DNA from 2 places in the Stenotrophomonas sp. GD03680 genome. Region 2 is predicted to be linked to the other one. Evidence: predicted binding sites of a transcription regulator. Region 2 holds the regulator's gene; the other holds the start of a gene.

Region 1 (10,175 bases), on a different contig from region 2:
GCACTGGGCCCGCTGCCGCCGGGACAGTGGCGCTACGTGGGCAGCGACGAACGGTTCTGACGCGCGCCGCCGCGCGGCACGCCGATCCACTAGCATGGGGCCATGAGCCCGCCTGCGCCTGTGTGGCGACGCCTGTTGCGCGTCGTTGCGATCATCTTCGCCATCCTCCTGCTGCTGGTCCTGTCCGGACTGCTGCTGGCCGACCACCTGACGCCACAGGCGCACGGTGAGCCGTCGCACGTACTGCCGCTGCAACCGGCGCAGACCCGCATCGACCAGCAGGTCGTGCCGCTGCAGGAGGCGCACCCCGGGCAATCCGGCGTGGCCTTCCTCGGCGATGGCATGGATGCATTCGCGGCGCGCGCGATGATCACCGCGCAGGCCGGGCGCAGTCTGGACCTGCAGTACTACATCTGGCACGACGACCTGATCGGTCACCTGATGGCCAGAGCGCTGCATGACGCCGCCGAGCGCGGGGTGCGCGTGCGCATCCTGCTGGACGACATGAATGCCAAGGACAAGGACGCGCTGATGATGGCGCTGGACCGGCATCCGAACATCGAGATCCGGCTCTACAATCCGTTCCGCAACCGCAGCGGCATCCTGCGCATGGTGGAGATGGTGCAGCGCTTCTTCAGCGTGAACCACCGCATGCACAACAAGAGCTGGATCGCCGATGGCCGTGTTGCCATCGTCGGTGGCCGCAACATCGGCGAGGAGTATTTCAGCGCGCGCACGGATGTGAACTTCCAGGACCTGGACCTGCTGGTCGCCGGCCCTGCCGTTGCACAGGCGAACCGGATATTCGACGACTACTGGAACAGCCCGGCGGCGATTCCGGTCTCCGCGCTGGCCTTCCATACCGACGCGCAGCTTCGCCTTCTGGTGCGTGAGTCCGACCATGAAGCGCAGCGCGATGCTGCCCGGCCCTATCTTGCGCGCGTGGCCGAATCACGCCATCGGCAGCGTCCCAGCCCCGAGCCGCTGCACTGGAGCAGCACCGTGCGCATCGTCTCGGATCCGCCGATGAAACACCGCAACGACGACCGCGGCAGCTGGCTCGTTACCGGGCTGATCGGTGAACTGGAGTCTGCGCGCAGCAAGGCCTTGTTGATTTCGCCCTACTTCGTGCCGGGCAACGAGGGCCTGGACGGGCTCTCGGCAATGGCGTCGCGCGGCGTGCACGTGGGCATAGTGACCAACTCCCTTGCCGCCAACGACGTTGCGGCCGTGCACGGCGGCTACATGGGCTACCGCGTGCCCCTGCTGAACGCCGGCGTGCACCTGTATGAGCTGAAGGCACAGGGCCAGGCGGGCGATGCAGGCCTGTTCGGCAGCAGCGGGGCCAGCCTGCACACCAAGGCCTTCCTGGTGGACGACCACCGTGGCTTCGTCGGTTCCTTCAACCTCGACCCGCGCTCGGCCTATCTCAACACCGAAATGGGGGTGCTGTTCGACGATCCCGTGCTGGGCGCGCAGCTGCGCGACGAGTACCTGCGCCTGGCCGACGCCAGGCACAGCTGGTGGCTGGCAGTGGACAACCGCGATCGGCTGCGCTGGCTGGAGCGTGAGCCTCCGCCGCGCTGGGTGGAGGACGAGCCAGGTGCTACGCGGCGCCAGCGCTGGCTGTCGCGGATCATCAGCTGGCTGCCGGTGGAATCGCAGCTGTAGCGCTCAGTGTGCCCTGGCCTCGCCTTCATGCGGGGCGTCGTCCAGTGTTTCCACGCTGCGACCATGCAGGCGCCGCCAGATCCAGCGAAGCGCATGGGGCGGAGCCGACGGCAGCTGCTCCAGCAGGGCCAGCATCCGGCCCTGGGTGGCGTGGCCATGCCGGCACAGCAGGCTCGCCGCCGCCGCTGCGCTGCCCAGCCGCAGGCTGTCGGACAGAGGGCCCGAGGCGTCGGCCGCCAGGGTCTGGTGCACCGGGTCGGGCAGCTCCCAGGCGGCGGCCACCCGCTGTGCCAGCGGCAACGACCACTGCTGCAGCAGCTGCAGGGCCAGGGCCGGCTGCACGTCCTCGCCGCGCGCCTGGGCTTCCTGCAGCAGCTGGCGCATCACCAGCGCCGCACCGAGTCCCTGCACCAGGCCCAGCCACTGCGCAGCGAAGGCATCGCCGGAGTTCACGCTGCGTGCGTGGTCGGCAGCAGCACGCGATGCCAGCAGGGCGTGCTCCCAGGTGATCGTGCTGAACTGCGGGAACCGCTCGCACTGAACCTGCATCACCGGCTGCACCAGCACCGCACTGATGATCTGCCGCACGCCTTCCGTGCCGACCAGGGTCACCGCCCGCTGCAGGCTCTCGACCGGGCGTTCGTGCACCTTGTACGCGGGACTGTTGGCGATGCGTAGCAGGTTGCCCGTGAGTACCGGATCCTGGCCGATGATCGCCGCCATCACCCGTGCCGAGGCGGCATCATCGTTGACGGTCTGGATCAGCTGCGGCAGCAGCTGCGGCCGGCGCGGCAGCTGCCGCGTCGCCCAGTCGCGATCCTGCAGCGCGTCCGCCACCGCCTGTGCCAGTCCGGCGCTGGCGGCATCGACAGGGCCGGGCTCGCCCGCCAGTCGCGGGTACAGCGCCAGCGCGTGCAGGCCACGCTGCAGCTGCGCGGCGATCTCTCCCGGGGGCACTGGGTCTCCCTGCAGGCGGGCAGCCGCAGCGGCCACCGCCTGACGCGGCCCCGCCGACAGACGCGACGGCGCCGCGCCGGTCAGCGACGCAAGCCAGCCGCGTACCCTGCGTGCCCAGGCCAGCGTCACCGGCCGTGATCCTGTCGATGTCGTACTGCGCTCGCCATGGCCCGTCTCTGTCTCTTCACACGATCCGGCCACTGGCCATCGACGCAGCATCGGCCGCGCTTTCATCTTCTTTAACCCGCAGTGCCCGTCGACGTCGACGGCAGACACTCGGGGAATGGACTAGAATGGCGCCGCGCGACCCGTCCCCCTGCACCGACGACGTCGCTTTTTTTGTTTTGGGACCCTACCGTTCACTGGTCGTTCGCTGCAGTTCGCCGCCGTTCGCACCATCGGAGACGCCATGCTATTCGAAACCCTCGCCACCACCGGCCACGAACAGGTGGTGTTCTGCCACAGCCATGACGCCGGCCTGAAGGCGATCATCGCCATCCACAACACCACCCTGGGCCCGGCCCTGGGCGGCGTGCGCATGCGTCCCTATGCCAGCACCGACGAAGCGCTGGCCGACGTGCTGCGGCTGAGCCGGACGATGACCTACAAGAATGCGCTGGCCGGCCTCAATGTCGGTGGCGGCAAGGCGGTGATCATCGGCGATCCGAAAGCGGACAAGACCGAAGTCCTGTTCCGCGCCTTCGGTCGCTATGTCGATTCGCTGGGTGGCCGCTACATCACCGCCGAAGACGTCGGTACCGACGTCAACGACATGGAGAACATCTACCTGGAAAGCCAGTTCGTGACCGGCGTCCACCAGGTGCATGGCGGCTCCGGAGATCCCGCACCGTTCACCGCCTACGGCGCGCTGCAGGCGTTGATGGCGTCGATGCGTTTCAAGTTCGGCCACGAGGAAGTGGGCAAGACCAGCATCGCAGTGCAGGGCCTGGGCCACATCGGCATGGAACTGGTCAAGCTGCTGCGCGACCGCGGCGCGAAGCTGTATGTCACCGACCTGGACGCGGCCCTGGTCGATCGCGCAGTCAGCGATTTCGGCGCCGAAGCAGTGAAGCCGGACGAGATCCACGAAGTGAATGCCGACGTCTTCGCGCCGTGCGCGCTGGAAGGCTCGATCAATGCCGACACCCTGCCGCGGATCAAGGCCAAGATCATCTGTGGCACCGCCAACAACCAGCTGTCCAGCCTGGAAATCGGCGATGAACTGCACGCGCGCGGCATCCTGTACGCACCCGATTACGCGGTCAATGCCGGTGGCGTGATGAACGTGTCGCTGGAGATCGATGGCTACAACCGCGAGCGCGCGATGCGCCTGATCCGCAGCATCTACCACAACCTGACACGCATCTTTGAACTGTCGCAGCGCGAGAACATCGCGCCGCAACGTGCGGCCGACCGAATCGCCGAGAGCCGCATCCTGTCGATCGGCAAGCTGAAGATGCCGCTGGGCCGCAGCACCCCGCGCCTGGGCAATCTGCGCGGCGGTTGACCGCCCCTGCCGGGCCTCGGCACGGCGCCCCTCCGGGCGCCGGCAACCCCATGATGGATCAGAACCCGGCGCTGTAACGCAGCGCCGCTTGCCGTGCGTCATCACCGCCGACACGCTGATCGATGCCCAGGCTCAGACGGCCACTCCGCCCCCACCACGACTCCAGCGCAAGCCCGAGCAGGGCGCTGCCACGCGGTGAGTCGGCACCTGGCAACGGTGCCCACGCGTCGACACCGACGAAGCTGGCCTGCCACTCCCCGGCGCCGCCCTGAAGGCGCTGCTGCCATTCGGCGTGCCCGCGCAGCGTCCAGCGTCCCCAGCCGCGCTCGCCGCGCAGCCCCGCCAGCAGTTGGCTGCGCTGCGCACGATTGGCTTCACCCCGCAGGCCGAAACCGAAGCCGCCGCGCTCGTTGAACGCCGCGGTATCCACCCGCGTGGCACTGGCACCGACATATGGTGTCAACGACGCGCCGACGGTGCCGAAGCGATAGCCGCTTTCGACACTGGCGCTGCTGAATCGACCGCCGTAGCGCGCGGAAACGCCGTAGGCACCTGCACCCAGCAGCAGCTGCCGGTCCAGTTCGCGGGTGAACCGCCCTGTGCCGAGCTGTGCCAATGCATAACCGTGCCCAACGCTCCAGCCGGCATACAGCTGCGCCTGCGCCTGGCGGTCCTGCCCGCGGTCACCGTTGAAGGCACTGCCACCGTTGCTGCGTGTTTCACCGAACGCCATGCCCAGCAGGCCATGGCTGCCCAGCGGCACGTCCTGACCGGCCATCCAGCCCCGGCTGTCGGTGGCGCTGCCAGCGAAACTGCCCTGCCCTGCCTCACCCAACGTGCTCTGCCAGGCACCGCGCAGCGCAGGCAGAGCCTGCACGCGATCAAAACGGGCGGCCACCGCGCGTCGCGACATGTCGATGCTGTCGAAGGTTGCCGCCTCGGCCCGTGCGTGGGCCTTGCCGGACAGGCTCTCCAGCGTGGCCGCCAGGCCCGTGCTGCGCTGCAGGCCGGCCGCTGCGCCACCGAATGGCGAATCCTGCAACGCGTGGTTGCCGTCCAGTTCGACGAACGCGCCTTCCAGCCGCGCCGCAGTTGTCTGCACACCGGCATCGAGCCCACGCGCAGCAGCGGTGACACTGATCCGGGTCAGGTTCAACCATGCGTTGTTGCTGTCATAGCCATAGCTGGTCTGCAGCAGGGCCAGCCCCTGCAGGCCACTGGATGTGGCCGCGGTGCTGAAGGTGCCGGTCAGGCCGGCTGCGGCATGGATCAGATCCTGCCGGGTACCGTCCTGCGGCACGTAGCCATCGACGAATCCGTGGACGTGCACGCCACCGTCCAGACGGGCGCTGCCGGTGACCTGCAGCGCGTTGGCCCCCAGCGCGATCATCAGCTGTGCGCCGGCCTGCTGCACGTAGTTGCCTTCGATGGTCGCCGTGGTATTGGCGGTGGTCAGGAACACGCTGCTGCCGTTGGTCACGTTGCCGACCACGCGGGGCGTGCCGCCATTGAACTGCAGGCCGCTGGATGATGGATCGGCCTGCGGCAGGATGCTCACGCCGGAACGGATCACGCCGCCATCGCGCAGCGACAGCACACCGCCTTCGATGCGGGTGGCACCGCTGTAGCTGCTGTTGCCGGTCAACGCCAGCACGCCGGCGCCCTGCTTGACCAGGCCGCCACTGCCGACGATGTCGTTGCTCCAGACCGAACCGGTGGATGCTGCGTCGACATTGGCAACCACGTCGCCCCAGTCGAAACGTCCCGGCCCGTTGATGGCCCTGCCGATGTCGAGCAGCCCGTAGCCGAACACCGGGTCCACGCCGGGGGCGCCGATGTCCTTGGCCGTGCCGAGCAGGGTCTGCCGTACCAGGTTGTTGTCGAAGTACGGATACCGCTCCCACACCAGCGCGGCCGCGCCCGACACCAGAGGTGCGGCGAAGGACGTGCCGTAGTTCCAGAAGTAGCTGGTGCCCGCGTCATCCGGATAGACCGCGCTGCCGGGCGCCGCCAGACAGTAGCGTGCCGCCTGGCCGCAGGCGTTGGCGTAACCGGCCAGCGTGTCCGGCGCGTAGGGATCGACGGCCGTGGCCACCAGCCAGCCGCGCTCCAGATCCGCAGCCGGCCGCGAGCCTGCCACGCCCGCCTGACCCGGCAATGCCGCCAGGCTGCTGGGCTCGCTGCGCGCGTCGTTGCCCGCGGCGAACACCACCAGCCCGCCGTGATTGATGACGAAAGGCCGGTACTCGCCGGCGACCTGGGCGGTGGTGGGCAGGTCGGTCCAGTACAGCCCGCCCCAGGAATTGTTCATCACCTTGACGTTGTAGCTGATCAGGTCGCGGTGCACCTGGGCCACGCCGAGGGTGCCGCTGAAGGAATTGCCCTGGCCGCTGCCGTCGTCTGCCGGCGGCTTGTCGGAGATGATCCGCGCCGACACGATCTGCGCACCGGGCGCGATGCCGCCGGGCCAGCGCCCGACCGCTGCGCCCGCGGCCAGGCTGGCGACGGCAGTGCCATGGCCGACCACATCGTCCACGCCCAGATTGTTGCGGGCAGGGTCGATGTAGGTGAGGTTGGCCACTACCCGCCCGTTCAACGCGGCGGCCGCGCGCTGCACGCCCGAATCGACGATGCCGATGCGCACGCCCCTGCCGGTGGCACCGGTGGCCTGCGCGGCACCCGCATGGGTGACCGACAGGTGCGCATCGAAGGCCGGCTCCAGCGGTTTGGGCGGGGGCGGCGTGGTCGGCGGCGGCGGTGCAGGCGGCGGCGTGGTGGGCGGCGGGTCAACGCGCACGTTGCCACCGCCACCTCCGCCCCCACACGCCGTCAGCGCCATCGCCAGCGCCGCTGCCAGGACCGACCGTGCCATCGTCGTGCGTTCCATCGATTCCATCCCATGAACGTTGGCCCGCCTTCATCCCGGCGGGCATGCGGCGCCATCCAGCGGCAGCCATCCCCGACCCTCTATACTTGGGCCGACCCCCACGCAGTCTGCCGGGAAACCGGAGCGCATCCAACGCCCCCCGGTCTCCTTTCCGAACATTGCTTACGCATCAACGAGATTGCCATGTCCAACATCGTCATCGCCGCCGCCAAACGCACCGCCATCGGCTCCTTCCTCGGCCAGTTCAACGGTGTGCCGACCCCGACCCTCGGCGCGGCCGCCATCGCCGCAGCGCTGGAGCAGTCCGGTGTCCCGGCCAGCGACGTTTCCGAAGTTCTGATGGGCTGCGTGCTGCCGGCCAACCTCGGCCAGGCGCCCGCCCGCCAGGCCGCGATCGCCGCCGGCATCCCGCTGTCCGTCGGTGCCAGCACCCTCAACAAGGTGTGCGGCTCGGGCATGAAGACCATCATGCTCGGGCATGACCTGATCAAGGCCGGTTCGGCCAAGGTCGTGGTTGCCGGCGGCATGGAGTCGATGTCCAACGCGCCGCACCTGCTGCCCAACTCGCGCACCGGCAACCGTTTCGGCAACTTCCAGGCGGTGGACCACATGGCCCACGATGGCCTGGTCAACGCCTACGACGGCAAGGCCATGGGTGAATTCGCCGAATGCGCCGTGGACAAGTATCAGTTCAGCCGCGAGGAGCAGGACGCCTACGCCATCGAATCGGTCAAGCGCGCGCAGGCGGCGCAGGCCAACGGTGCGTTCGCCGACGAGATCGTCGCGGTGAAGGTGGCCACCCGCAAGGGTGAGGTCGAGGTCGATACCGATGAACAGCCCGGCCGCTCGGACATCGCCAAGATTCCGACCCTGCGCCCGGCATTCAAGAAGGACGGCAGCGTGACCGCTGCCAGCTCGTCCAGCATTTCCGACGGCGCCGCCGCCGTGGTGCTGCTGACCGAGGAAGACGCCAAGGCCCGCGGCATCACCCCGCTGGCACGCATCGTCGGCCACGCCACGCATTCGCAGGAGCCGGAGTGGTTCACCACCGCACCGATCGGCGCCATCCACGCATTGCTGCAGAAGACCGGCTGGTCGCTGGACCAGGTGGATCTGTTCGAAATCAACGAAGCCTTCGCCGTGGTGGCGATGGCCCCGATGCGCGAACTGGGCATTCCCCACGACAAGCTCAACGTGAATGGTGGGGCCTGCGCATTGGGCCATCCGATCGGCGCATCCGGGGCACGCCTGGTGGTGACCCTGGTCAACGCCCTGCGCACGCGCGGTGGCAAGCGCGGCATTGCCACCCTGTGCATCGGTGGTGGCGAGGCGACCGCAATTGCCATCGAATTGATTTAAAAAGGTTTAACTGCGATTTCGCAAAAATGAATGCGGGATCGCTTGACAGCCAAACGTGGCTTGTCATCATGTTGTCGGCGCGCAGTTGCGCGTTGCCTAATCTAACGACGAGGATTCACACAATGAGCATCAACAAGCTGCTGGTCGCGATGTCCCTGGCTCTGGCCCTGGCCGCCTGCTCGAAGCAGGAAGCTGCCCAGGACGCCGCTGCTTCGGCCAACGAAGCCGCCACCGAAGCCCAGGCTGCTGCCGATCAGGCCGCCGCTGCTGGCGCCCAGACCGCCGACGCTGCCCAGCAGGCCGCCGACACCGCCGCCACCGCTGCTGACGCTTCGGCTGACGCCGCTGCCCAGGCTGCTGGCGCCGCTACCGACGCTGCTGCTGAACAGGCCAAGGACGCTGCCAAGGCTGCCGAAGGCACCGCCGAGCAGGCCAAGGACGCTGCTGAAGAAGCCAAGAAGTAATAACTTCTTTCTTCACGCTGTTCTGGAAAAGCCGCTGGTTCGCCAGCGGCTTTTTCTTTGCATCGCGTTCCGCGACCCCGCCTTCACAAGGGCGTGAATAGGCTGGCGTCCCCATCCATTGCCGCAGTGCACTACCGGAGACCGCCATGAAGATCCGCTCGCTGACCCTGTCCCTGCTGGCCGCTTCGCTGCTGATCGGCCTGGCCGCCTGCAAGGGGCCGGAAGCCGAACAGGCCCGCCAGGATGCGCAGCAGGCTGCCGACAGCGCAGGCGCCGCCGCCCGTGACGCAGTCGACCAGGCCGCCGCAGCTACCCGCGAGGCCGCCGACAAGACGGCAGCTGCATCCGAGCAGGCGGCGGCCGATACCCAGCAGGCGCTGGACAAGGCGGCCGACGCTACCGCCAATGCTGCTGACCAGGCCAAGGTCGCCGCCACCGACGCCGCTGCACACGCCAGCGATGCGACCGCGGACGCCGCACAGAAGGTCGCCGACAAGGCGCGTGATGTCGCAAATGACGCGAAGGCGAACGCGGCCAAGGAAGAAGCCAAGCACTGAGCCGCGTCCGGTACTGCAGAGCGCCGCAGCCACGCTGCGGCGCTCTACAGAATTCCACGCTACGGCAGCGCGCGCGCCAGGATTTCCGACAGGTCCAACCCGGCCGGCAGGGTGCCGAACACCCATCCATGTTCACCGCCGAGCCGGCTGCGGATGAACGCATCCGCCACCGGACTGCGTGCACGCAGCAGCAGCGCCGCCTGCAGCAGCAATGCGGTGCGCTCGCAGAACATCCGCGCCTGCGACTCTTCCGGTGCCGGGGTCGTTACCCAGCGCTGCAGCGCAGCGGCATAGCGCGCATCGCGATCAGCCACCGCCGACAGCTCGCCCTGCAGTGCGCCCAGCGTCTCCGGTTCGCGGGCCAGTGCCCGCAGCACATCCAGGCACTGGATGTTGCCGCTGCCTTCCCAGATCGAGTTCAGCGGCGCCTGCCGGTACAGGCGCGGCAGCATTGATTCCTCCACATAGCCCGCGCCGCCCAGGCATTCCTGCGCCTCGTTGACGAAGGTCGCCGCCCGCTTGCACACCCAGTATTTGCCCAGCGCCGTGCCCAGCCTGGCCAGCGCCGCCTCGCCGGCATCGAAGGACGCACGGTCCACCGCACGCGCGATGCGCATCGACAGCACCGTCGCCGCTTCCGATTCCAGTGCGAGGTCGGCCAGCACGTTGGCCATCAACGGATGTTCCACCAGCAATCGGCCGAAGGTGCGGCGGTAGCGGGCATGGTGCAGCGCCTGCGCCAGCGCCATGCGCATTTCCGCTGCGGCACCCAG
Region 2 (10,175 bases):
GCAGCTCGCGGATCAGCGCAATGCCGTCCATGTTCGGCATGTTGACGTCGGTGACCACCGCGCTGAAGCGCTGTCCCTTCGCGCGGCCGAGCGCGACCGCGCCGTCTTCAGCTTCTTCGACGGCAAAACCGGCCGAGGTGAGGGCGAAGGACACCATCTGGCGCATCGACGCCGAATCGTCCACCACCAAGATACGTGCGCTCATGCAGCGTTCTCCACAGATTTCAGGTTGTCATGGGGTACGTCCAGGCCCAGGGCCTGGGTGACGCCCAGCAGGCGCGCGGCGTCACGGAAGGTTGCAGTGCAACCGTGGAAGCCGGTGTCCAGGCCCGCCTCGCGGCGTGCCTGCACGAATGCGCACAGCACCTGCACGGCGGCGGTGTGGACGCGGCCGACCTGGCTTGCATCCAGGGTCAGCTCGCCAACCTGCGCTACCAGCGGGGCGAGGCGGTTCTTGAGCTCGGTGCTGGTCTCGATGCCGAGATCCTCACCCAGTTCGACAGTACTCATCGTTGCTCCGGACAAACGGTTCCGTCATCCATATCGGCACCCGCCAGGGGTTCTTTAGGGGGCGGTGAGGCCCTGCGTGCCCGTTCCGACGGGCCCGGGCAACGCGTGGCCCCCGCCTCAGTTGAGCAGGCGGGTGGCGTCGAGCAGGATCATCGGCCGTTGGCTGACGCGGGCCACACCACGGAAGAGGTCGTTGGAGATCTGGCAGATGCGGGCGGTATCCGGTGGCTCGATCTGCGAATCAGTGAGATTGGCGACGTCTTCCACGGCCGAGACGCGCAGGCCGATGGTCTCGCCGTCTTCCTCCAGCACCACGATGCGGGTCTGTGCGTCGTCCTCGGCCGCCGCTGCGCCCAGGTGCAGCCCAAGGTCCATCACGGGCACCACCTGGCCGCGCAGGTTCATGATCCCCAGCATCGCCGGCGCAGTGCCGCGCAGCGGCAGCAGGGGTACCGGCAGTACCACCTCCTGCACTTTCAGCAGTTCCAGTGCATAGGCCTGGCTGCCACAGCGCATCCGCAGCCAGCGCGAGGTGCGCTCGTTCGCGCGGCGGTGCTGCGGATGCGGGCTGTTGGCGGGTCGATGGGCCTGCGCCTGCAGTTCCTGCCAGCTGGCAGGGCGGCTGGCGGCGGGTGCTTCGAGGGCGACACGCGGCGGTGCAGCCGCTACCGGCGGCACAGCGGCGGGTGCCGGGGGCACGATCCGCGCGGGCGGCACCGGATCCACCCCTTCGCCGCTGGCGGCGGCCTCGAAGGCAGCCTGCAGCGCGGGGCTGTCGGTGTGGGCCAGCAACGGGCTTTCCGCGCCGTCGGTCTCGTAGATCACCTCATCGGGCAGATCGTCCCAGGTCGGCTGGCGTTCGGCAGCGGCCGGTGCAGCGGACTGGCTGGCGGTCTCGAAGGCGGCCGCCAGAGCGGCGTCATCCATGGGCACCACGTCGCTGCTGCCGGTTTCGTAGATGACCTCTGCCGGCAGGTCGTCCCAGGTCGGCTCGCGTTCGGCGATCGCCGCCGGAAGCGCCGTGTTGCCTGCATCGGGGCTGGCCGCCACCGGGGCGATCGCTTCGCCCAGCAGCTCGTCCAGATAGTCGTCCAGCACGCCGGTGGTGTTCATGCGGCTTGCTCCAGCGCGCGCGCATCCTCGCCAAGGATCCAGTTCAGCGCGCGACGGTAGGCCGCGAGCCCGCGGCCGGGATAGTCCTCGCCGACGCTCGGCAGGGTCAGGCCGGCCGCGTTGCTGACCCGCGTGTCGATCGGAATCGCATCCTCCCAGACGCGTGCGCCGTGACGGTCCTGCATGCTGCGCAGTGATTCGTTGCCGGTGCGGGTGCGGCGGTCGAACAGGGTGGGCAGGATCGAGATCGGCAGCGGGCGCCGGCGCGAGCGCTCGACCATCTCACCGGTGCGCACCATGCCGTCCAGCCCGTGCAGTGCCAGCGGCTCGGCCTGCGTCGGAATGATCAGGCGGTCCGCTGCCGCGAGCGCATTGATCATCAGCAGGCCGAGTGTGGGCGCGCAGTCCAGCAGGATGTAGTCGTGCTGGCCCTGGTGCCGTGCCAGCGCGTTCTGCAGCGCCAGGCCAAGGCCCGGCTGGTTGGCGCTGCGGCGCTCCAGCGTGGCCAGTGCCGGCTGTGCACAGACGTAGTCCAGGCCGCTGAGGCTGCTGGTGTGGCAAAGGCTGGACAGCTCGGCCGGAGGTGCGCCGAACAGCTCAAGTACGCCGGTCGGTGGCGGGTCCACCGGCACGCCGAAGGCGCGGCTGAGCGAGGCGTGGGGATCAAGATCGATCAGCAGCACGCGATGGCCCTGCGTGGCCAGGTTGCGACCGAGGGCCAGGGTGGTCGTCGTCTTGCCGACTCCGCCCTTCTGGTTGGCGACTGCCCAGATGCGCATGGGTTTACTCCTTCATTGCCGGGGGAGCGGCGGCGCCGACACGGCTGCCAGCCGGCACCGGTGGCAACTGCACCGGTGCGATGGGGGACGGGGAGGGCACTGTGGCGGGTGTTGCCGCAGGCCCGGCGGACGGGTCGGCCGCGCCGTTGGCGGCGTTCAGGCGCTGGCCCAGCGGGTCGACCGAGTGCGAGGTGTCGGCCAGGATGATGACCATCACCCTCCGGTTGCGGTTGCGACCCTGCGCACTGTCGTTGTCCTCGCGCGGGCGGAACTGGCCGTAGCCGACCATGGCCAGACGCGAAGGCTGCAGGCCCTGGTCGGCGAACAGGTGGACCACGCTGGCGGCCCGCGCGGCCGACAGTTCCCAGTTGGAGGGGAAGGTGGCGGTGGCGATCGGCACGTTGTCGGTGTGGCCTTCCACCCGCACGCTGTTGGGTACGTCGCGCAGCACACCGGCCAGGCTGGACAGCGTCCCGCGCGCGTGCACGTCCAGCGCCGCCGAGCCGGTCGGGAACAGGATGTCGCTGTTGATCTCCACTTCGATCCACAGCTCGGTGCGGCGCACGCTGATCATGCCGCGCTCGATCAGCGGCGACAGCGCGGCGGTCAACCGGTCGGCGATGCTGCTGAGCTGGCGCTCGGCACGGGCGATCTGCTGCTGGTCGTGCACCGAGACCGGCATGCGCATCTGCGAGGCCATGGCCGGCAGCAGGGTAGGGTCGTGCGAGGGTGCCGGTGCGGACGGGCCGATCTTGGTGCCGGACTTGATCACCGAAGGACTGTCCCAGCCGCCCCCCTGCACCTGCTTGTTGCCGACCTGCACCGGATTGATGGTGCGCGGCGCGCCACCAAAGGCATCGGTGAGCGCATCGGCCATGATCCGGTACTTGCCTTCGTTGATCGAGGAGATCGCATACATCACCACGAAGAAGGCCAGCAGCAGCGTCATCAGATCGGCATAGGGGATCGCCCATGCTTCATGGTTGGCGTGCTCTTCGTGGTGTCTGCGGCGGGCCATGTCAGTGCAGGAAGCCGGACAGGTTGGTTTCGATGTTCCGCGGGTTCTCGCCCTGCGCGATCGAGATCAGGCCTTCGATGACCATCTCGCGGTCGCGGCTGTTGTGGGCGATCACCCCCTTCAGCTTGGCGGCGATCGGCAGGAACAGCAGGTTGGCCGACGCGATGCCGTAGATGGTGGCGGTGAAGGCGGCGGCGATGCCATGCCCCAGCTTGCTGGGGTCGGCCAGGTTCTTCATGACGGCGATCAGGCCCAGCACCGCACCGATGATGCCCAGCGTCGGCGCATAGATGCCCATGCCCTCGAAGACCTTGGCAGCGGCCTGGTCACGGTGTTCCTGGCTGCCCAGCTCGATCTCCAGCATGTGCCGGATCGATTCGGGCTCGACGCCATCGACCAGCAGCTGCAGGCCTTTGCGCAGGAACGGATCCTGCTGCGCTTCCACCTGCGCTTCCAGGCCCAGCAGGCCCTGGCGGCGGGCGATGTTGCTCCACTCGACGATCTGCTGGATCAGCTCGCGACGATCGCTGTGCGGCGGGCGCACGACCCAGCGCACGATCCGGAAGGCATGCCTGAATACGGCGGGTGCGGTGTGCAGCAGGATCGCGGCGATGGTGCCGACGATGACGATCACGAACGCCGCAGGCGACCACAGGGACGCCAGTCCGGCGCCCTTGAGGATGCTGCCGCCGACCAGCGAGGCCAGGGCGAGAAAGAGTCCGATGAGGCTGAGTCTATCCATGGGTCCGGTATCGGCGTGTGTGAATGGGACTTGAGACACCGGTCGATCGCGTACAGACGGTAGTCACAGTTTCTGGTTCGCCGGGCCATGCCCGGCGAGCGTCATCGCAGGCCATCCACGTCGAGGATGAGGGCCATCCGGCCATCACCGATCAGCGTCGCACCGGCGTAGCCGCGCAGGCCGCGCAGGGCCTTCGGCAATGGCTTGATGACCACTTCCTCGCGCCCACGGACTTGGTCCACGACCAGGCCGAAGCGCGCCTCGCCGGCCTGCAGCACCACGATGGTGAGCAGCGCCGAGGCGGCGGGCGTGACATCCAGCCACTGGCGCAGATCGACCAGCGGCAGGGTGTGCGAGCGACGATCCAGCACCGCCCGGCCATCGAACCAGCCCAGCGAGGTGCGCGGTGCATGCAGCACTTCCATCACGCGCGCCAGCGGCAGCGCATAGACGTCCTCGCCGGCCTGCACCAGCAGGGTTGGCAGGATCGCCAGGGTCAGCGGCACGCGGATCAGGAAACGGCTGCCCCGGCCCAGTTCCGACTGGATCTGGATCTGCCCACTGAGCTCGCGGATGCGCGACTGCACCACATCCATGCCGACGCCGCGGCCGGAGATGTCGGTCACCTGCTGCTTGGTGGAGAAGCCGGGCAGAAACACCAGGTGCAGACATTCCTCGCTGCTCAGCCGGGCCGCCGCCTCCGGGTCGATCAAGCCCTTTTCGCGTGCTTTCGCGCGCAGTTTTTCCGGATCGATGCCGGCGCCATCGTCCTGCACCTCGATGCTGACGTAGTCGCCTTCCTGCTGGGCCGACAGACGCACGTGGCCCATGCGTGGCTTGCCCTGTGCTTCGCGCAGATCGGGCATCTCCACACCATGGTCGATGGCGTTGCGGACCAGGTGCACCAGCGGGTCGGCCAGGGCCTCGACCAGGTTGCGGTCAAGCTCGGTTTCGGCGCCGACCAGCTCCAGGTCCACTTCCTTCTTCAGCGAGCGGGCAACATCGCGGGCGACCTTGGGGAAGCGCGAGAACACCTTGCCGACCGGTTGCATGCGCGTGCGCATCACTGCCGACTGCAGGCGCGCGGTGGCGATGTCCAGGGTCGACACGGCGCGGTCCAGTTCCTCGTCGCGCAGGCGCGCACGCAGGGTCTTGAGACGGTTGCGCGACAGCACCAGCTCGCCGATCAGGTTGACGATCGCATCCAGCCGCTTGGTATCCACGCGCACGGTGTGCTCCGCCTCGGCCACCGGCTTGTTGGCCGCGGGCTTGGCAGCGGCGGCCGCGGGGCGCGGTGCGGGCAGTGCAGGCGCAGGCGGAGCAGCCACGGGTTTCGCGCCCGGGGCGGCGCCGCCGTGCAGCTGGTCCAGCAGGGCTTCGAACTCATCCTCGCTGATCAGGCCATCGTCGGCCTTGGTAGGCGTCGCCACCGCGGTGGGGGCGTTGCTGCCGTGCAGCTGATCGAGCAGGGCCTCGAACTCGTCGTCGGTGATCAGGTCACCGGCAGCGGGCGCGGCCGCTGCGGGAGCGGCGGCGGCCGGCGCAGCAGCGCCGTGCACGTCGAACTGGGCGATCAGGTCCGGCGGGGCATAGCCGGGTTCGTTGCCGGAAGACACGGCATCCAGCATCGATTGCAGGTAGTCCAGTGATTGCTGTGCGGCATCGAAGTGATGCGGCTGCAGCACCGCCTGGCCAGCGCGGACGGCGCCCAGTGCCTCTTCGGCGGCATGGCACAGCTCGACCATGGCGGTGATGCCGAGGAAGCCGGCGCCGCCCTTGAGCGTGTGATAGCCACGGAACACGGCGTTGAGCTGGTCGGCGTCCTGCGGCGCCTGTTCCAGCGACACCAGCTGTTCGCCGAGGCGATCCAGGATTTCCTGTGCCTCGATGATGAAATCGGCGGTGATGTCGTCGGATACCGCGCTCATGCTTACAGTCCCAGGTCCGACAACAGGTCGTCGGCGTCGTTCTGAGAGACCGCGTGGCGGTCCAGTCCCTTCAGTGCCGGTCCGGCCAGCGCCGGATCGGTGCGATGCTGCTCCGGTGGCAGGCCCAGCGCGCCAAAGCCTTCGTGCACGCGGCGGACGATGCCGACCACGCGACGGATGATCTGTCCGGTCAGGTCCTGATAGCTCTGGGTCAGGGCAATCTCGGTCAGGTTGTGGCGGATGCGTTCCAGCTGCGCATCCTGCCCCGGCTGCAGGCCTTCGGCGCGCAGCTGTTCGGTGAGGCTGCGGCACTCTTCGGCCAGGTCCAGGGTGCGGTGCGTGGCCTGTTCGGTCATCGCCACCACATGGTCCAGGCGCGCGCAGGCGTCGTCCAGCTCGCCCGCCTCGCTGGGGACGGTCGGCAGTTCGCCCAGGGCCTGGCCCAGTTCGCGGGCCAGCCGTGACAGGCCGCTCATCATCGGCTGCGTGCGTGCGGCCACCAGGGCGTCGATGCGCTGGCGCCAGGCGCTCTCGTCGCCGGATTCGAGCGCGTCGAGGGCTTCCTGCAGGCGCAGGGCGAGAGCGTTCTTGTCGACCGTGGCGTCCATCAGGCGCTGGCCGCCAGGCGTTCGAAGATCTTGCCCAGTTTCTCTTCCAGCGTCTGCGCGGTGAACGGCTTGATGATGTAGCCGTTCACGCCGCTCTGCGCCGCTTCGATGATCTGCTCGCGCTTGGCCTCGGCGGTGACCATCAGCACCGGCAGGGTCTTGAGCTTGGCATCGGCGCGGATCGCCTTGAGCAGTTCGATACCGGTCATCACCGGCATGTTCCAGTCGGTGACCACGAAGTCGAACGGCTGGCTCTGCAGCATCGACAGTGCGGCATGCCCGTCCTCGGCTTCGGCGGTGTTGGTGAAGCCCAGATCGCCCAGCAGATTCTTGACGATGCGACGCATGGTCGAGAAGTCGTCGACGATCAGGATGCGCATGTTCTTGTTCAAAGCGGAGTTCCTTTGTTGTTCAGTCGCCCGCGGTGGCCGTGGCCGCCGCAGGCATGTTCATTCTTCAAGCCCGGCATCCGCAGCCTCGAAGATCTTCAGCCGGCCGCGCAGGCGCAGCACGGCCTGGCCGTGGATCTGGCAGACGCGCGATTCGCTCACGCCGAGCACCGCGCCGATCTCCTTCAGGTTCAGCTCCTGCTCGTAGTACAGCGAGAGCACCAGCTGTTCGCGTTCGGGCAGATGGCCGATGGCCTTGCCCAGTTCGCGGCCGAATTCGCCACGTTCCAGGACCTGCTGCGGTGTGGGTCCGCCCTGGGCGACGGTGTCCAGCTCGCCCTGGTCTTCGATGCGCGACTCCAGGCTCAGCACCTGGCCGCGCGAGGCGTCCTCCATCAGCCGTAGGTATTCGGGCAGTGGCATGTCCATGGCCGCCGCCACCTCGGTGGCACTGGCTGCACGGCCCGTGGTCTGCTCCAGGCGGCGGATGGTGGCGGCCGCATCGCGGGCGCGCCGATGCACCGAGCGCGGTACCCAGTCGCCACGGCGGATCTCGTCGATCATCGAGCCGCGGATGCGGATCGAGGCATAGGTCTCGAACGAGGCACCCTGGTCGGCGTCGTAGCTGCGCGAGGCTTCGATCAGGCCCATCATGCCGGCCTGGATCAGGTCGTCCACTTCGACGCTGGCCGGCAGGCGTGCGGCCAGGTGATGGGCGATGCGCCGCACCAGGTCCGAGTGCTGGGCGATGACCTCGGTCGCCGCCGAGCGCTGGACTTCCCTGTACTGGGCCGCGCCTTTCATGCTGCCACCCCGCGTTGCTTGAGGATGCGCTCGAGGAAGAATTCAACGCCACCGCGTGGCTCGGTGGGGGCCTGCCAGCGGGCGGTGCGACGGGCGATCTCGGTGATCGCCAGCGCCGCCGGGCTTGATGGATAGGCCTTCACCACCGGCTGCTGGCGCTGCACCGACAGGCGCAGCCAGTCATCCTGCGGCACGCAGCCCAGGTAGTTCAGCGAGACATCGGCAAGGAACTTCTCGCAGACCCGGGTCAGCTTTTCATACAGCACGCGGCCCTCGTTGGGGTCGCGCACCATGTTGGCCACCACCTGGATGCGGTCCACGCCGCGCTCGCGCGACAGCACCTTGATCAGTGCGTAGGCGTCGGTGATCGAGGCCGGCTCGTCGCAGACCACGACAACGGTGTCCTGTGCGGCCTGGCAGAAGGTCAGTACGCCATCGGTGATGCCGGCGGCGGTGTCCACCACCATGATGTCCAGCTCGCGTTCCAGTTCGGAGAACACGTTCACCAGGCCGATGTGCTCGGCCGGGGCCAGCTCGGCCATGTGCCGCCGACCGGACGCGGCCGGCACCACCAGCACGCCGTTCGGACCTTCGACGATCACGTCTTCCAGCGAGCAGCGGCCGGCGACCAGATCCGCCAGGGTGTGGGTGGGATTCAGCCCCAGGATCACGTCGATGTTGGCCAGGCCCAGGTCGGCGTCGAGCAGCAGCGTGCGCTTGCCCATGCCGGCCAGCGCCACGGCCAGGTTGGCCGAGACGTTGGTCTTGCCGACGCCGCCCTTGCCGCCGGTCACGGCGATGGTGCGCACAGGGCCGAGCGGCTCGCTGCGGGTGGCCGACAGCGGGAAGGTCTTGGTCAGCTTGGCGTACTCACGCGACGGCATGGTTCAACTCCGGGTTGCAGGGCATATCGGCCGCTCGGCGCAAATCTTCAAGGCGAAGTACAAGATTGGCCGCACTGGCCCGGTGCAGGTCGTCCGGAACGTCCTGGCCATCGGTCACCCAGGTGATCGGCAGCGCGTGGTCCACCGCGACCGACAGGGCGTTGCCGAAGCGGCCGGTCTCATCCAGCTTGCTCAGCACCAGGCCCTGCAGGTTGGCCGCGCCGAAGCGGCGCACCACCTCGTCCATGTCGCCGAAGCTGGTATTGGCCGGCAACACCAGCAGGGTGCGGACCTGGCGGGCGGCACGCAGCCACTGCAGCTGGGCGGCCAGGGCGCGGTCGCGCGGGCCCAGGCCGGCGGTATCGATCAGCACCAGCTTGTAGTCCTTCAGGCGCTCCAGCAGCTGGTCCAGGTCGGTACCGCTGTTGGCTTCATGCACCGCGATGCCGAGCTGGCGGCCATAGCCGTACAGCTGCTCGCGGGCACCGATGCGCAGTGTGTCGGTGGTGACCAGGGCCACATCGCGCGGCGCGTGCTTCTCGGCGAAGCGCGAGGCGAGCTTGGCGATGGTGGTGGTCTTGCCGGCCCCGGTCGGACCGACCAGAGCGATCACGCCGCCTTCTTCCAGCGGATCGACCGGCGCGATCGGCAGCCTGCGCGAGATCAGGCCCAGCATCAGCCCGCGGCCCCGGTGGGCTTCGGTTTCCAGCGGTATCTGCATGGCCACATCGCGGGCCAGCCCGGCATCGAATCCGTACTCGTCCATCAGGTCCAGGGCGGTCGCCCGCACCGGGCAGCCGCGCAGGCGCTCGTCGGTGAAGCGGTTCATCTCGCGCTCGATGACCTGGCGCATGCCGGCCACTTCGTGGCGCAGCTGGCGGATCTCGGCATCGTCCTGTGCAACCACCGTCAGTACCGGCGCCGGGGCAAGGAGCGGCGCCGGGGCCGGCGCGGTCTCCGCTTCAGCGGCAGCGGCAGGGGCTGGCGTGGTCTCGGCAACGTCCTGCGCGTACGGCGGTTCGGGGTGCACGGCCTCGGCTTGCGCCGTGGCCGCAGCGGTGATCGGCAGCGGCGGCGGCAGCACTGCCGGCGCGGGGGATTCGTGATGCTCGTCCTGCGGCGGGTCGATCAGGAAACGGGCGCGGTTGGCGGGCGCCGGTGCGGGAGCCAAGACGGCGCTCGCGAACGGCGCGAAGATCTGCTCCGGCAGTGCCGGATCGTTGACGGTGGCACGCGCCAGGGTGGCAGCGAAGCCGGAACTGCCGCGGGTGGGCACGATCTCGTCCGCACTGTCCAGCGTGCGGCCGGTGGCACCGACGGCCGCGCGGGCGAGGGCGGCCACGGCCGATGTGGTGGCCGTCACCGGCTGCTGGGCCGGTGTCGCGGAGCGGCGACGGGTG

The links. The regulator FliA, encoded in region 2, starts transcription of late flagellar genes. The targets are predictions, from matches to a motif close to TAAAGTTTNNCNNNCNNNGGCCGATAA.
Region 1: N5J29_RS08020 (HDOD domain-containing protein) is a predicted target of FliA. The motif match lies at 2,844-2,870, and genes of this name have one in related genera.

The regions. Positions count from the first base shown of each region.
Region 1 covers NZ_JAOCKC010000004.1:359,409-369,583, forward strand. The annotation lists gene N5J29_RS08010 (RNA pseudouridine synthase) at 1-60, shown strand, start outside; gene N5J29_RS08015 (phospholipase D family protein) at 103-1,671, shown strand; gene N5J29_RS08020 (HDOD domain-containing protein) at 1,675-2,757, opposite strand; gene N5J29_RS08025 (Glu/Leu/Phe/Val dehydrogenase dimerization domain-containing protein) at 3,038-4,135, shown strand; gene N5J29_RS08030 (autotransporter serine protease) at 4,194-7,022, opposite strand; gene N5J29_RS08035 (thiolase family protein) at 7,206-8,381, shown strand; gene N5J29_RS08040 (hypothetical protein) at 8,504-8,845, shown strand; gene N5J29_RS08045 (hypothetical protein) at 8,992-9,402, shown strand; gene N5J29_RS08050 (acyl-CoA dehydrogenase family protein) at 9,462-10,175, opposite strand, start outside.
Region 2 covers NZ_JAOCKC010000011.1:11,367-21,541, forward strand. The annotation lists gene N5J29_RS12940 (response regulator) at 1-205, opposite strand, end outside; gene N5J29_RS12945 (STAS domain-containing protein) at 202-510, opposite strand; gene N5J29_RS12950 (chemotaxis protein CheW) at 628-1,623, opposite strand; gene N5J29_RS12955 (ParA family protein) at 1,620-2,402, opposite strand; partial or broken gene motD (flagellar motor protein MotD) at 2,575-3,420, opposite strand; gene N5J29_RS12965 (flagellar motor protein) at 3,422-4,162, opposite strand; gene N5J29_RS12970 (chemotaxis protein CheA) at 4,264-6,090, opposite strand; gene N5J29_RS12975 (protein phosphatase CheZ) at 6,093-6,698, opposite strand; gene cheY (chemotaxis response regulator CheY) at 6,698-7,090, opposite strand; gene N5J29_RS12985 (RNA polymerase sigma factor FliA) at 7,148-7,891, opposite strand; gene N5J29_RS12990 (MinD/ParA family protein) at 7,888-8,775, opposite strand; gene flhF (flagellar biosynthesis protein FlhF) at 8,762-10,175, opposite strand, start outside.